2 regions of the Streptomyces sp. NPDC017890 genome follow, and region 1 is predicted to be linked to the other one. Evidence: riboswitches for the same ligand, from Rfam matches in the RefSeq annotation. Region 1 holds a riboswitch; the other holds the start of a gene.
The links. A riboswitch is a leader RNA that binds a small molecule or an ion and turns the genes downstream of it on or off. The one in region 1 is predicted to bind S-adenosylmethionine.
Positions count from the first base shown of each region.

Region 2: it holds a riboswitch for S-adenosylmethionine, as region 1 does, so the genes downstream of both, ACH4F2_RS08925 (aminotransferase class V-fold PLP-dependent enzyme) here and thrC (threonine synthase) in region 1, are expected to answer to the same signal.

Region 1 is NZ_JBIRHU010000013.1:74,136-81,379, reverse strand. Features, by position in the region: gene groL (chaperonin GroEL) at 178-1,803, opposite strand; gene ACH4F2_RS18665 (cold-shock protein) at 2,230-2,433, opposite strand; gene ACH4F2_RS18660 (MoaD/ThiS family protein) at 2,840-3,115, opposite strand; gene thrC (threonine synthase) at 3,112-4,416, opposite strand; SAM riboswitch class I at 4,434-4,581, opposite strand; gene ACH4F2_RS18650 (glucosyl-3-phosphoglycerate synthase) at 4,752-5,696, shown strand; gene ACH4F2_RS18645 (trehalose-6-phosphate synthase) at 5,801-7,204, shown strand.
Region 2 is NZ_JBIRHU010000005.1:201,076-208,319, reverse strand. Features, by position in the region: gene ACH4F2_RS08945 (ATP-binding protein) at 1-278, shown strand, start outside; gene ACH4F2_RS08940 (response regulator transcription factor) at 298-960, shown strand; gene ACH4F2_RS08935 (SLC13 family permease) at 1,052-2,467, shown strand; gene ACH4F2_RS08930 (glycerate kinase) at 2,524-3,732, shown strand; gene ACH4F2_RS08925 (aminotransferase class V-fold PLP-dependent enzyme) at 3,681-5,054, opposite strand; SAM riboswitch class IV at 5,250-5,366, opposite strand; gene trpD (anthranilate phosphoribosyltransferase) at 5,493-6,557, opposite strand; gene ACH4F2_RS08915 (cytochrome bc complex cytochrome b subunit) at 6,691-7,244, opposite strand, start outside.

The DNA of each region.
Region 1 (7,244 bases):
CCGTCGCACGCATTCCGGCCGCCCGGCATCAGTGGCCCAGGTCATAGTCCGACGAGGCCGTCGACCGGCGGCGCCGGTCGGGGCCGTCCCCGGACAACGCCCGAGGGCGGCACCCCCTGCCGGAACAGGGGATGCCGCCCTCGGTACGTGAAGGACGCTTGATCAGCCGGAGGCCGATCAGAAGTCCATGTCACCGCCCGGCATGCCGCCCGGGGCGCCGCCCGCGGCGGCCTTCTCCGGCTTGTCGGCGATGACGGCCTCGGTGGTGAGGAACAGCGCGGCGATGGAGGCGGCGTTCTGCAGGGCAGAGCGGGTCACCTTCGCCGGGTCGATGATGCCTTCGGCGATCATGTCGACGTACTCACCGGTCGCGGCGTTCAGGCCGTGGCCGACGGTCAGGTTGCGGACCTTCTCCACGACGACGCCGCCCTCGAGACCACCGTTGACGGCGATCTGCTTCAGCGGGGCCTCCAGGGCGAGCTTCACGGCGTTGGCGCCGGTCGCCTCGTCACCCGTCAGCTCCAGCTTCTCGAAGACCTGGGAGGCCTGGAGCAGGGCCACGCCACCACCGGCGACGATGCCCTCCTCGACGGCCGCCTTCGCGTTGCGAACGGCGTCCTCGATGCGGTGCTTGCGCTCCTTGAGCTCGACCTCGGTGGCGGCACCGGCCTTGATGACGGCCACGCCGCCGGCCAGCTTCGCCAGGCGCTCCTGGAGCTTCTCGCGGTCGTAGTCCGAGTCGCTGTTCTCGATCTCGGCGCGGATCTGGTTGACCCGGCCCTGGACCTGGTCGGCGGAGCCGGCGCCGTCCACGATCGTGGTCTCGTCCTTGGTGATGACGACCTTGCGCGCGCTGCCCAGCAGGTCGAGCGTGGCGTTCTCGAGCTTGAGGCCGACCTCCTCGGAGATGACCTCGCCGCCCGTGAGGATGGCGATGTCGCCGAGCATGGCCTTGCGGCGGTCGCCGAAGCCCGGGGCCTTGACGGCGACGGACTTGAAGGTGCCGCGGATCTTGTTGACGACCAGGGTCGACAGGGCCTCGCCCTCGACGTCCTCGGCGATGATCAGCAGCGGCTTGCCCGACTGCATGACCTTCTCCAGGAGCGGCAGCAGGTCCTTGACGTTGCCGATCTTGGAGTTGGCGATGAGGATGTACGGGTCGTCCAGGGACGCCTCCATACGCTCCATGTCGGTGGCGAAGTACGCCGAGATGTAGCCCTTGTCGAAGCGCATACCCTCGGTGAGCTCCAGCTCCAGACCGAAGGTCTGGGACTCCTCGACGGTGATGACGCCTTCCTTGCCGACCTTGTCCATGGCCTCGGCGATGAGCTCGCCGATCTGGGTGTCGGCGGCGGAGATGGAGGCCGTGGAGGCGATCTGCTCCTTGGTCTCGACGTCCTTCGCCTGCTCCAGCAGGGCGGCGGAGACGGCCTCGACGGCCTTCTCGATACCGCGCTTCAGGGCCATCGGGTTGGCGCCGGCCGCGACGTTGCGCAGGCCTTCCTTGACCAGGGCCTGGGCGAGAACGGTCGCGGTGGTCGTACCGTCACCGGCGACGTCGTCCGTCTTCTTGGCGACTTCCTTGACCAGCTCGGCGCCGATCTTCTCGTACGGGTCCTCGAGCTCGATCTCCTTGGCGATGGACACACCATCGTTGGTGATCGTGGGGGCGCCCCACTTCTTCTCGAGGACGACGTTGCGGCCCTTGGGGCCGAGCGTCACCTTGACGGCGTCCGCGAGCTGGTTCATGCCGCGCTCGAGGCCGCGCCGTGCCTCCTCGTCGAACGCGATGATCTTGGCCATGTGAAGTGGTCCCTCCAGGACTGGGGGTGATTCCTTCGGACCGCGCCCGCGCCCGCGACGGACGGCTCGCCTGCCTTGTGGTTCCTTCCCCACCCGGCCTGCGGGCCTCACCGACCCGGTCCTTCGTTGTCACTCTCACCTTCAGAGTGCTAACGCAATGATTAGCACTCGCCCCTGCCGAGTGCAAGCGCCTCTCGGGGATCGACACCTGCTCTCAGCCGCCCGCGAACAAGGGTCCGGGCGGGTCCGAAGCGGGTGCGAAGCGGGTGCGGGGCAGGTCCGGGGAGGGCTCCGGGGCAGGTCCGGGGAGGGCTCCGGGGCAGGTCCGGGGAGGATTCCGGGGCAGGTCCGGGCAGGCCGAAGGGCCCGTACCCCGGGAGGTACGGGCCCTTCGGATGAAGACCAATGCTGCGGTGGCCGCGCGTCTCAGGCGCTGAGGCGAACCATGTCGGCCTGCGGGCCCTTCTGACCCTGCGAGATCTCGAACTCGACCCGCTGGCCTTCTTCGAGGGTGCGGTAGCCGTCCATCTGAATCGCGCTGTAGTGGACGAAAACATCCGCACCACCGTCGACCGCGATGAAGCCGTACCCCTTCTCCGCGTTGAACCACTTGACGGTGCCCTGAGCCATGCCTAACTCCCCTATTACTGGCCCTTGCACAGATCCGCACTTCGCGGACCCGGGTCAGACCTCGCCCCCCACGACTGGGGGCGTGCGCCGGAACGCGTCGACCGCGGCTGAATGTATCTGTCCAACTGCCGTCTGCAACAGGTCAATTGGACGAGAAATCTGGACGCACCCGGTCCGGAATGTGGCGAGAATTCGCCTGAATTCGGGTCAAGTCGGGGCACACAAAAAGAACAAAAGCCGCGAAAGACGCCCACACTTTGGCTACATCTTGTCGGGCGTGCGGCAGGAATCGAGGGTTCCCGATCTTGCGAACGGGAGCGCTTTCCCCAACTCTACCGTGCTCAACCACATGGAATTGCCCCCTCCGTTTCTCTTACGGAGAGGGCAATTCGCGCTACGACGCGTATCAGCCGCCGGCGACGGCCGGGATGATGGAGACGCCCGCGCCGTCGGGGGTCGAGGTCTCAAGGCCCTGCTCGAAGCGGACGTCGTCGTCGTTGACGTAGACGTTGACGAAGCGGCGCAGCTTGCCCTGGTCGTCCAGGACCCGGGCGGCGATGCCGGTGTGGTTCTTCTCCAGGTCGGAGATGACCTCGCCGAGGTTCGCGCCCTCGGCGCTGACCTCCGCCTTGCCGCCGGTGTAGGTGCGCAGGATGGTCGGGATGCGAACGGTCACGCTCATGCGAGGCCAGCCTCTCGGAAGGAGTCCAGGTTCGGGCGGATGGTGGCGGTGAGGCCGGTGCCGGCCACCGCGTCGAGGGTCTTCAGGCCGTCGCCGGTGTTGAGGACGACGGTGGTGAGCGACGGGTCCAGGACGCCGTTCTCGATCAGCTTCCTGGTGACGCCGACCGTCACGCCGCCCGCCGTCTCCGCGAAGATCCCCTCGGTGCGCGCGAGCAGCTTGATGGCGTCCACGACCTGCTCGTCGGTCACGTCCTCCACGGCGCCGCCGGTGCGACGGGCGATGTCGAGGACGTAGGGCCCGTCGGCCGGGTTGCCGATCGCCAGGGACTTGGCGATGGTGTCCGGCTTCTGCGGGCGTACGACGTCGTGACCGGCCTTGTACGCGGTGGACACCGGCGAGCAGCCCTCGGCCTGGGCGCCGAAGATCCGGTACGGCCTGTCCTCGACCAGCCCGAGCCTGATCAGCTCCTGCAGCCCCTTGTCGATCTTCGTGAGCTGGGAACCGGACGCGATCGGGACGACGATCTGGTCGGGCAGCCGCCAGCCGAGCTGCTCGCAGATCTCGTACGCGAGGGTCTTGGAACCCTCCGCGTAGTACGGCCGCAGGTTGACGTTGACGAAGCCCCAGCCCTCGCCCGCCGGGTCGCCGATCAGCTCGGAGCAGAAGCGGTTCACGTCGTCGTAGTTGCCCTGGATACCGACGAGTTCACCGCCGTAGACGGCGGCCATGACGACCTTGCCCTGCTCCAGGTCGTGCGGGATGAACACGCAGGAGCGGAAACCGGCGCGGGCGGCGGCGGCGCCGACGGCACCCGCGAGGTTGCCGGTGGAGGAGCAGGAGAGGGTCGTGAAGCCGAAGGCGCGGGCGGCCTCGATGGCCTGCGCGACGACGCGGTCCTTGAAGGAGTGCGTCGGGTTGCCGGAGTCGTCCTTGACGTACAGACCGCCGGTGACGCCCAGCTCGCGGGCCAGGTTGTCGGCCTTGACCAGCTTGGTCCAGCCGGGGTTGATGTTCGGCTTCTCGGCCACGTCGGCGGGGACGGGCAGCAGCGGAGCGTAACGCCAGATGTTCGCGGGGCCCGCCTCGATGCGCGCGCGGAGCTCCTCGGTGTCGTAGGCCGAGAAGTCGTAGGCGATCTCCAGCGGGCCGAAACACTCCTCGCAGGCGAAGACCGGGCCGAGCGGCACACGGTGACCGCACTCGCGGCAGGAGAGCGCGTCGGCGGGGCCCAGATCGACGGAGCCGGCGGGAGCGGAAGCGTCGGGGGTGGTGGTGCTTTCGGCAGTCTGCACAGCCATGGAGGCGAGGCCCTTTCTCCTCATCTTCCTCACGACGCATCTCGCCGTGAGACGGATTTGGCACCTTCCCTAGTCGGGAGCCTCGCCACGTCTGCGTGACAAGAACCGACTGGAGGGTTGCCGGGGCTTCAACGGGCCGTATCCCTCTGCCCCTCTGGATGAGCGGTATTCGGTTGTTGAACGGTGGTGCGCTTGTCGTGCGATGGTGCGCGCGTGACCCCCGGCATGCGGTAGGCCTCCGCGTTGTTCAAGACTGTAACCGAAGGCCAGGGCGGTTGAGACAGTCGTCCGCACCGCGAGATGGATCACAACGGATCACGAAGGAGCCCCCGGACGTGCTGGAAGAAGTCGAGCGCTGGTTGAGCGCACGCTCCTGGTCCGTGGCGGACCGGCCGATCCAGCAGCTCCTCGCCGCCAAGCACGCCACCGGGCAGTCGGTCAGCGTGGTGCTGCCCGCCCTCGACGAGGAGGCGACGGTCGGCGACATCGTCACGGTGATCCGCCGCGACCTGATGGGGCGGGTCCCGCTCGTCGACGAGATCGTCGTCGTGGACTCCGGATCGAGCGACCGTACGTCGGCGGTGGCCGCGGCGGCGGGCGCGCGCGTCGTGCACCGTGACGCGATCCTCCCCCGCATCCCGGCCGTGCCCGGCAAGGGCGAGGTGCTGTGGCGCTCGCTGCTGGTCACCGGCGGTGACATCGTGTGCTTCGTCGACGCCGACCTGCGCGAGTTCTCCGCCGACTTCGTCTCCGGGATCGTGGGCCCGCTGCTGACTGACCCGGACGTGCACCTCGTCAAGGCCATGTACGACCGCCCGCTGGGCGCGGCGGCCGGGCAGGGCGGCCGGGTCACGGAGCTGATGGCCCGGCCGCTGCTCAACATGCACTGGCCGCAGCTGGCCGGTTTCGTCCAGCCGCTCGGCGGCGAGTACGCGGCCCGCCGCTCCCTCCTCGAGCAGCTTCCCTTCCCCGTCGGCTACGGGGTCGAGCTGGGCATGCTGGTCGACTCCCTGCACCTGGTGGGTCTGGACGCCCTCGCGCAGGTCGACGTCGGCGTGCGCCGGCACCGGCACCAGGACGGCCAGGCGCTGGGCCGCATGTCCGCCGCGATCTACCGCACCGCCCAGCTCCGGCTGGCCCGCGGCCACCTGGTCCGCCCGTCCCTCATCCAGTTCGAACGGGGCGCCGACGGCTTCGAGCCGCGTACGTACTCCGTGGACACCGAGGAGCGGCCCCCGATGACGGAGATCGCGGAGTACGCGGCCCGGCGGGTGGCCTGAACACCGGCCGGGCGGGGGCGTGGGCCGGTGCGGAGGCCGGTGTGGAAGCCGGTGTGGAAGGTGACCACGTTTGAGGGTTTCGGGACCGGGCTAGGTTGAGGCGTATGGCTTCAAGCTTCGGTGCTGCTCAGGTGCTGGTCGCCTCCAACAGGGGGCCGGTCTCGTACGAGGTGCGTCAGGACGGTTCGCTGCACGCCAAGCGCGGCGGTGGCGGACTGGTCTCCGGACTGTCGGCCATCGGGCCGGACGCGGGGGCGCTGTGGGTGTGCTCCGCGCTCGGCGACGGTGACCGCGAGGCGGTGCGGCGCGGGATCGGCGAGGACGGCGTGCGGATGCTGGACGTACCGGCCGACGTGCACGCGGACGCGTACAACGGGATCGCCAACAGCGTGCTGTGGTTCGTGCACCACATGCTCTACCAGACGCCCGTGGAGCCGGTCTTCGACGCGGAGTTCCGGCGGCAGTGGGCCTCCTACGAGGCCTACAACCGGGCGTTCGCCCAGGCGCTGGCCGAGGAGGCCGCCGAGGGCGCGGTCGCGATCGTGCAGGACTACCACCTGACGCTGGTGCCGGGGATGCTGCGCGAGCTGCGGCCGGATCTCAGGATCGGGCACTTCTCGCACACGCCGTGGGCGCCGGTCGACTACTTCCGGATGCTGCCGGACGACATCGCCGAGCAGGTGCTGCGCGGCATGCTCGGCGCCGACCGGCTCGGCTTCCTCACCCGGCGCTGGGCCGACGCGTTCACCGCGTGCTGCGAGGCGCTGGTGGGCGGGCTCGGCTCCACGGAGACCGGCGTGCACGGGCTCGGCGCGGACGCGGACTTCCTGCGGCAGCGCTCGCACGAGGCCGACGTGGACGAGCGGATGGCGGCGCTGCGGGCGGAGATCGGCGAGGGCCCGGACGGGAGCGCGCGGAAGACGATCGTGCGGGTGGACCGGACCGAGCTGTCGAAGAACATCGTGCGGGGGCTGCTGGCGTACCGGGAGCTGCTGGCGGGGCGGCCCGAGTGGCGGGAGCGGGTCGTGCACGTCGCGTTCGCGTATCCGTCGCGGCAGGACCTCGCCGTGTACCGGGAGTACACGGCCGAGGTACGGCGGGTGGCCGAGGCGATCAACGCCGAGTTCGGGACGGCCGGGTGGACGCCGGTCGTACTGCATGTGAAGGACGACTTCGCGCGGTCGCTGGCGGCCTACCGGCTGGCGGACGTGGCGCTGGTCAATCCCGTCCGGGACGGGATGAACCTCGTCGCGAAGGAGGTACCGGTCGTCTCCGACGAGGGGTGCGTGCTGGTGCTGTCCCGGGAGGCGGGGGCGTACGAGGAGCTGGGCGAGGACGCGGTGGTGGTGAATCCGTACGACGTGTCGGGGACGGCCGAGGCGCTGCACGAGGCGTTGTCGGTGGGGGCCGGGGAGCGGGCGGAGCGGTCGAAGCGGCTGGCGGCGGCGGGTACGGCGCTGCCTCCGGCGCGGTGGTTCCTGGAGCAGTTGGAGGCGCTGCGGTCTTGATGGCCGGGTGACCGGCGCGGGGGGCTGGGGCTGGGCTGGG
Region 2 (7,244 bases), on a different contig from region 1:
AGCACACCACCGCCGGCCAGACCATCCGCATCGGCTCCCGCGCCGACGGCACCCGTATCGAGCTGTACGTCGCCGACTCCGGGCCCGGGGTCCAGCCGCAGGACGCCGAGGTCGTCTTCGAGCGGTTCCGGCGCGGCACGGCCCGGCGCGGGGCGCGCGGGACCGGCGCCGGGCTCGGACTGTCGATCGTCAAGGCGATCGCGGAGGGCCACGGCGGGCGGGTCGGCCTGCGCACCACCGAGGGCGGCGGCGCCACCTTCGTACTGACACTGGACTGATTCCGGAAGAGGCACGCCCATGAACCGCATCCTCATCGTCGAGGACGAGGAGCGCATCGCCTCCTTCGTCGAGAAGGGCCTGCGCGCCAACGGCTTCACCACCACCGCCGTCGCCGACGGCGACGCCGCCTACGAATACGCTCTCACCGGCGGTTTCGACCTGGTCGTCCTGGACATCGGACTGCCCGGCCGGGACGGTTTCACGGTCCTGCGCGAGCTGCGCGAGTCCCGGGTGACGACCCCGGTGATCGTGCTGACCGCCCGGGACTCCGTACGGGACACGGTGGCCGGCCTGGAGGGCGGCGCCGACGACTGGATGACCAAACCGTTCCGCTTCGAGGAACTCCTCGCCCGGGTACGGCTGCGGCTGCGTACGGCGGCCAGGGCGCCGGAGGTGACCGTGCTCAGGTCCGGTGACCTCTCCCTGGACCTGCGTACCCGCCGGGCCCGGGCCGCGGAGCGGACGGTGGACCTGACGGCCCGTGAGTTCGTGCTGCTCGAGCTGTTCCTGCGGCACCCCGGACAGGTCCTGTCCCGGGAGCAGATCCTGTCGCACGTGTGGGGCTACGACTTCGACCCCGGCTCCAACATCGTGGACGTGTACGTGCGGGCGCTGCGCAAGAAGCTGGGGGCGCAGCGGGTTCAGACGGTACGGGGCATGGGGTACCGGCTGCCGGGCTGACGTACGTATCGGCCCATCGACCGGCATTTGGTGAAGTTTCCTTCATGTCGGGCTCATTGAGGGCTCACCGCCCGGGAGAACCCTCGATGACGTGACGTTGAACCTCCGCCTCACGGCGGCCCTCTGCGTGGCGCTGTCCCTGTGCGCGCTACTGGCGGTCCCCGGCAACTTCCCCGCGCTCGGCGGGGACGCGCGCCTCACCCTCGCCGTCTTCGCGCTGGCCACCTGCGCCTGGATCGGTACGCCGATCGACGACACGTACATCGCGCTGGGTGCCGGACTCGCGCTGACCGCGACCGGAGTGATCAGCAGCGACACCCTCTTCGGCACCCTCGGCGACGACACGGTGTGGCTGCTGATCTGCGCCTTCGTGCTGGCGGCCGCGGTGGCCCGGACCGGGCTCGCCGGGCGGGCGGCGGCGTTCCTGGTCGGCGGGGCGCGCAGCGTACGGCAGTTGGTGCACCTGACGACGGCCGCGCTGGTCGTGACCGCGTTCGCGGTGCCGGCCACGTCGGGCCGGGCGGCGCTCGCCCTGCCCGTGTTCCTCGCCCTCGCCAAGGCGCTCGCCGACCGGAAACGACTGGTCGTGATGCTGGCGCTGCTGTTCCCGACCGTGATCCTGCTGTCGGCGGTGGCGACCCTGATCGGTGCCGGTGCGCATCTGATCACGGTGTCGGTTCTGTGGGAGTCGACCGGGGACCGGATCGGCTTCACCCAGTGGCTGCTGCTCGGCCTGCCGCTCGCGGTGACCTCCTCCCATCTGGCCGCCGAGACGGTGCTGTTGACGACAACTCGGCGGGCGGACCGCAAGGGCCCCGTCCACATCACCACCGAGGAGATACAGCGGCACAGCGAGAGCCCGGTCACCGGCCCCTGGACGCAGGCGGAGAAGCGGTGCGCCCTGCTGCTGGCCACGGTGGTGGCCCTGTGGTGCAGCGAGCCGCTGCACCACGTCTCGCCCGCGGTCGTGGCGCTGATCGGCGCGGTCGTCGCCTCCACCCCCGCGCTCGGCACCGTACGGCTCAAGGACGCCCTCAAGACCGTGCCCTGGTCGCTGCTTCTGTTCATGGCGGCGACCATGGCGATGGGCGTCGCCCTCGCCGACTCCGGTGCGGCGAGGTGGCTGGTGTCGGGGCTGCCCTCGCACGTCGCGCCGGCCGTCTTCCTCGGCGTGGTGATCGCGATCAGCACCGCGGCCCACCTGGTCCTCCAGTCCCGCTCCGCCCGTTCCTCCGTCCTGGTCCCGCTGGTGATCGCCGCGGCCGTGGGCGCCGGGGTCAACCCCGTCGCCGCCGCTCTCGCGTCGACCGCCGCCGCCGGTTTCTGTCACACCCTGCCGGCCTCCGCCAAGCCGGTCACGCTCTTCTCCGACATCCCCGGCACCCCCACCTACACCCCGCGCGACCTGCTGCGGCTGTCGGCCGTCCTGGCCCCGCTGACCGCCGCGCTCGTGCTGTTCTTCGCCGCCGCCGTCTGGCCGCTGCTCGGCGTACCCGTGACCCGTTGAAGGAGCCCTCCATGTCCGTCGTCCCTTCCCCCTCGCCCGCCTCCTCGGTGCCCTCCCTGCTGGGCCGTGTCGTCGTGGCCCCCAGCGGCTTCAAGGAGTCCCTGTCCGCCCAGGCCGCCGCCGACGCCATCGCGGCGGGCGTCCGCCGGGTCCTGCCCCACGCCGAGATCGACCGCATCCCGCTCGTCGACGGCGGCGAGGGCACGGCCGCCGCGCTGGCGTCCGCGACCGGCGGGCGGCTGGTCGCGCTGGCCGCCACCGGCCCGGTCGGCGAGCCCGTCGGCACCCACTTCGCGCTGCTCGGCGCCCGGGACACGGCGGTGGTGGAGATGGCGGCCGTCGCGGGCCTGTCCCTGGTCCCCCGCGCCCTGCGCGACCCGGGCGCGACGACCACGTACGGCGTCGGCGAGCTGATCCGCGCCACGCTCGACACCGGGGTGCGCCGCGTTCTGGTCGGCTGCGGCGACTCCGGCACGTCCGACGGGGGCGCCGGCGCGCTCCAGGCGCTCGGGGCCCGGCTGCTGGACGCGGACGGCTTCGAACTCCCGCGCGGCGGCCGGGAGCTGATCCGCCTCGCCCGCATCGACCCGTCCGGCCTGGACGTCCGGCTGAAGGACACCGAGCTGCTCGTCGCCTGCAACCCGTTCAACGTGCTGTGCGGCGAGCGGGGCGTGGCCCGGGTGTTCGGCCCGCAGAAGGGGGCGACGCCCGCGCAGATCGAGGAGTTGTCGGCCGGACTGGAGAACTGGGCGCGCGTCGCCACCCGCGACCTCGGTGTCACCGGCACCGACCTGCGAAGCGGCCCCGGCACCGGCGCCTCCGGCGGGCTGGGCGCGGGCCTGGCCGCCGTCGGGGCCCGGCTGCTGCCCCGCTTCGACGTGCTCCTCGACCACCTCGACCTGGACGGCCGCCTCGCCCGCGCCGACCTGGTCCTCACCGCCGAGGGCGCTCTGGACCACCAGACGCCGCGCGGCAAGGTCCCCGCCGAGGTGGCCCGCCGGGCCAAGCTCTACGGCCGTCCCGTCCTCGCCCTGGCCGGCACCCTCGGCGAGGGCGCGCACGAGGTGCCCGGGGTGGACGCCTGCCACGGCATCATGCCGGCACCGATGGCCCTGGCGGACGCGCTGCTGCGCGCCTCCGAACTCCTCACGGACGCCACGGAGCGGGCGTTGCGGATGATCCTGCTGGGGTCACGGCTGCCGGGCCGGACGGCTCAGGCGGCGGAGGTCGTGTCGGGCACGCAACGCCCGTCCTCGGTACGGTAGTTCCACCGGGCTCCGTCGTTCACCAGCTCTTTGACCGCGTCCACGAACCGTTCGACGTGCTCGTCCGGCGTGCCCGCGCCGAAACTGACGCGGATGGCGTTGAGGGACTTCTCGCCGGGCGCCGCCTCGGGGGCGCCGCACTCGCCCTGCGCCTGCGGGTCGCTGCCGAGCAGGGTGCGCACCAGCGGGTGGGCGCAGAACAGGCCGTCGCGCACGCCGATGCCGTACTCGGCGGAGAGCGCGGCGGCGAAGTGGGAGCTGTTCCAGCCTTCGACGACGAAGGAGAGCACGCCGACGCGGGGGGCGTCGTCGCCGAAGAGGGACAGGACGCGCACCTGCGGTACCCCGGCGAGCCCTTCCCGCACCTTGCCGATGAGGTACTCCTCGCGGGCGACCAGCGTGTCGAACCCGGCCTCGGTGAGCGCCTTGCAGGCGGAGGCGATGGCGTAGGCGCCGATGACGTTGGGCGACCCTGCCTCGTGCCGCGCGGCGCTGTCGTGCCATTCCACGTCCACGCCGCCGTCTGCGCGCCGGGTGACGCTGCGGCTGGCGCCGCCACCGGCGAGGTACGGCTCCGCCTCGCGCAGCCAGTCGGCCCGCCCGGCCAGCACCCCGGAGCCGAAGGGCGCGTAGAGCTTGTGCCCGGAGAAGGCCACCCAGTCCACGTCCAGGCCGGCCACCGAGACGGGGTGGTGCGGGGCGAGCTGGGCGGCGTCGAGCACGATCCGGGCGCCGTGCGCGTGCGCGGCGGCGGCGAGTTCGCGTACCGGCCACAGTTCGCCGGTGACGTTGGAGGCGCCGGTGACGCAGACCAGGGCGGGCCCGTACGGCTCGCGGGCGGCGAGGGCGCGCTCCAGGGTCTCGACGGCCTGCGCGGGGGTGCGCGGGGCGTCCAGGAAGGTCACGTCGGCACCCCGCCAGGGCAGCAGCGAGGCGTGGTGCTCGGTCTCGAAGACGAAGACCCGGCAGTCGGCGGGCAGCGCGGCGGCGAGCAGGTTGAGCGAGTCGGTGGTGGACCGGGTGAACACGACCTGGTCCCCTTCCCGGCAGCCGAGGAACTCCGCGACGGCGTTCCGGGCGTTCTCGAACAGGTCGGTCGACAGCTGCGACAGGTACCCGGCGCCCCGGTGGACGCTGCCGTAGTAGGGGGCGTAGGCCGCCACGTCGTCCCAGACCCGCTGGAGCGCGGGCGCGCTGGCGGCGTAGTCGAGGGCGGCGTAGGTGACCTCGCCGCCGGTGACGAGCGGCACGGTGACATCGCCGCCGAGAACGGGCAGAGGAGGACAGACCGACTGGCCGGCGGCAAGGGTGGAAACGGACATGGGGGACTCCCGTGACGTGAGGGCAGGCGACGTCACCACGCGGACCGCGACGGCTCAGGCGTGGGAGAAGCCAGGAAGGTGAGGAAGGACGGTGCGGAGGCGGGGCTCTGCGGCCCTATCGCATTCGCTGGTTCACGGGAGACTCCCTCGGACGACCCAGGACCCCTGGACCCACACTTCCGAGAGCGTGCGAGGGGTCCGCGCTTGCCGTAGACCTCGCTGCCTACGGCCTGGTCTTCACCCGGGGCACCCCGCCACGGACGGAGGGTTGCCGGACAGTCGGCCGGGGCCTGATGACTGTCACTCATGACCTGCCAAGGAACGTACGGGAAAAGATCGGCGTCCCGCAACCCGGGTCCGGATCGCGGGACGCTCGTCACACGGAAAGGCCGTTACGCGTCACACGGAAAGGCCGTTACGCGTCACACGGGAAGGCCGTTACGCGTTGCTCGCGGCCACCCAGCGGTCCAGGGCGCGCTTGGCGGCGCCCGAGTCGATCGCCTCGGCGGCCCGGTCCATGCCGGCCCGGATCTGCTCGGCCAGCGGCGCCTCGCCGGGCTCCAGGGCGACCAGGGCCGCCGCGGAGTTCAGCAGCACCGCGTCCCGTACGGGGCCCGTCTCGCCTGCCAGCAGACGGCGGGCGACGTCGGCGTTGTAGGAGGCGTCGGCACCGCGCAGCGCCTCCACGGGCACCAGTTCGAGGCCGACGTCCCGCGGGTCGAAGGTCTCCTCGGTGACCCGGCCGTCCCGCACGACCCAGACCCGGGAGGTGGAGGTCGTGGTCAGCTCGTCGAGGCCGTCGTCGCCGCGGAACACGAGGGAGGAGTGGCCGCGCTCGGCGAAGACACCGGCGATGATCGGCGCCATCCGGGCGTGGGCGACCCCGATCGCCTGGGACTTCACCTGGGCGGGGTTGGTCAGCGGGCCCAGGAAGTTGAACACCGTACGGATGCCGAGCTGGCCGCGCGCCGCCGCCACATGGCGCAGCGACGGGTGGAACTTCACGGCGAAGCAGAAGGTGATGCCGGCCTCCTCGGCGACCTGCGCCACCCGCTCCGGCGTCAGCTCCAGATTGACCCCGAGCTTCTCCAGGACGTCGGAGGCCCCGGACGCCGACGACGCGGCCCGGTTGCCGTGCTTGACGACCTTCGCGCCCGTGCCGGCCACCACGATCGCCGACATGGTGGAGATGTTGACCGTCTTCGCGCCGTCACCCCCGGTCCCGACGATGTCGACCGTGTCCCCCGGCACCTCGATCACGTTGGCGTGCGCGTACATGGTGCGCACGAGGCCGGAGATCTCCTCGACGGTCTCCCCCTTGGACCTGAGCGCCACCGCGAAGCCGGCGATCTGCGCGTCGGTCGCCTCGCCGCGCATGATCACGTCCAGCGCCCAGGCGGTGTCGTCCGCGGACAGGTCCTGGCCGTCCAGCAGTCCGTTCAGCAGGGCGGGCCAGGAGCGGCCCGCCGCGGTGTCGCCTCCAGCGGGAGTCACAGCGCTCATGAGCCGCTCCTGAATCGTGTGTGTGTCGTGGAAAGGAGTGTGGTCCCACCCTATCCAGCCCCGGGGCACGGCGAAGGGCCCCGTCCGAGGAACGGACGGGGCCCTTCGACCGTGGTGTGGCGACGCTGGAGGGTCAGTGGTGGCCGTGGCCGCTCGTGATCTCCTTGTACTCCTCGACGGTCGGCTTCGGAATCTGCGACTCCTCGCCGTAGTACGCCTCGCTGAGCTTGGCGCGGAGCTTCTCGGTGCTCTTCACCTTGCGCTCGACACCGTTCTCGTCGACCGTGGGGCCGATCTCGGCCGGCTTGTACTGCTCGTGCGCCGTGAGCGTGTGCAGCTGCTCCTGGCTGAGCGGCTCGTGCACCTCGATGAACTCACCGTGCGGCAGGCGCTTGATGATGCCCGACTCGCGGCCGTGCAGCACCTTCTCCTTGTCCCGGCGCTGAAGGCCGAGACAGATCCGCTTGGTGACGATGAACGCGATGACCGGGCCGACGAAGAACCCGATCCGCACGAACCAGGTGACCGCGTTGATCGACAGGTGGAAGTGCGTGGCGACGATGTCGTTGCCACCGCCGATCAGCATGATCATGTACGCGGTGACCCAGGCCACACCGAACGCCGTCCGGGTCGGGGCGTTGCGCGGCCGGTCCAGGATGTGGTGCTCGCGCTTGTCCCCGGTGACCC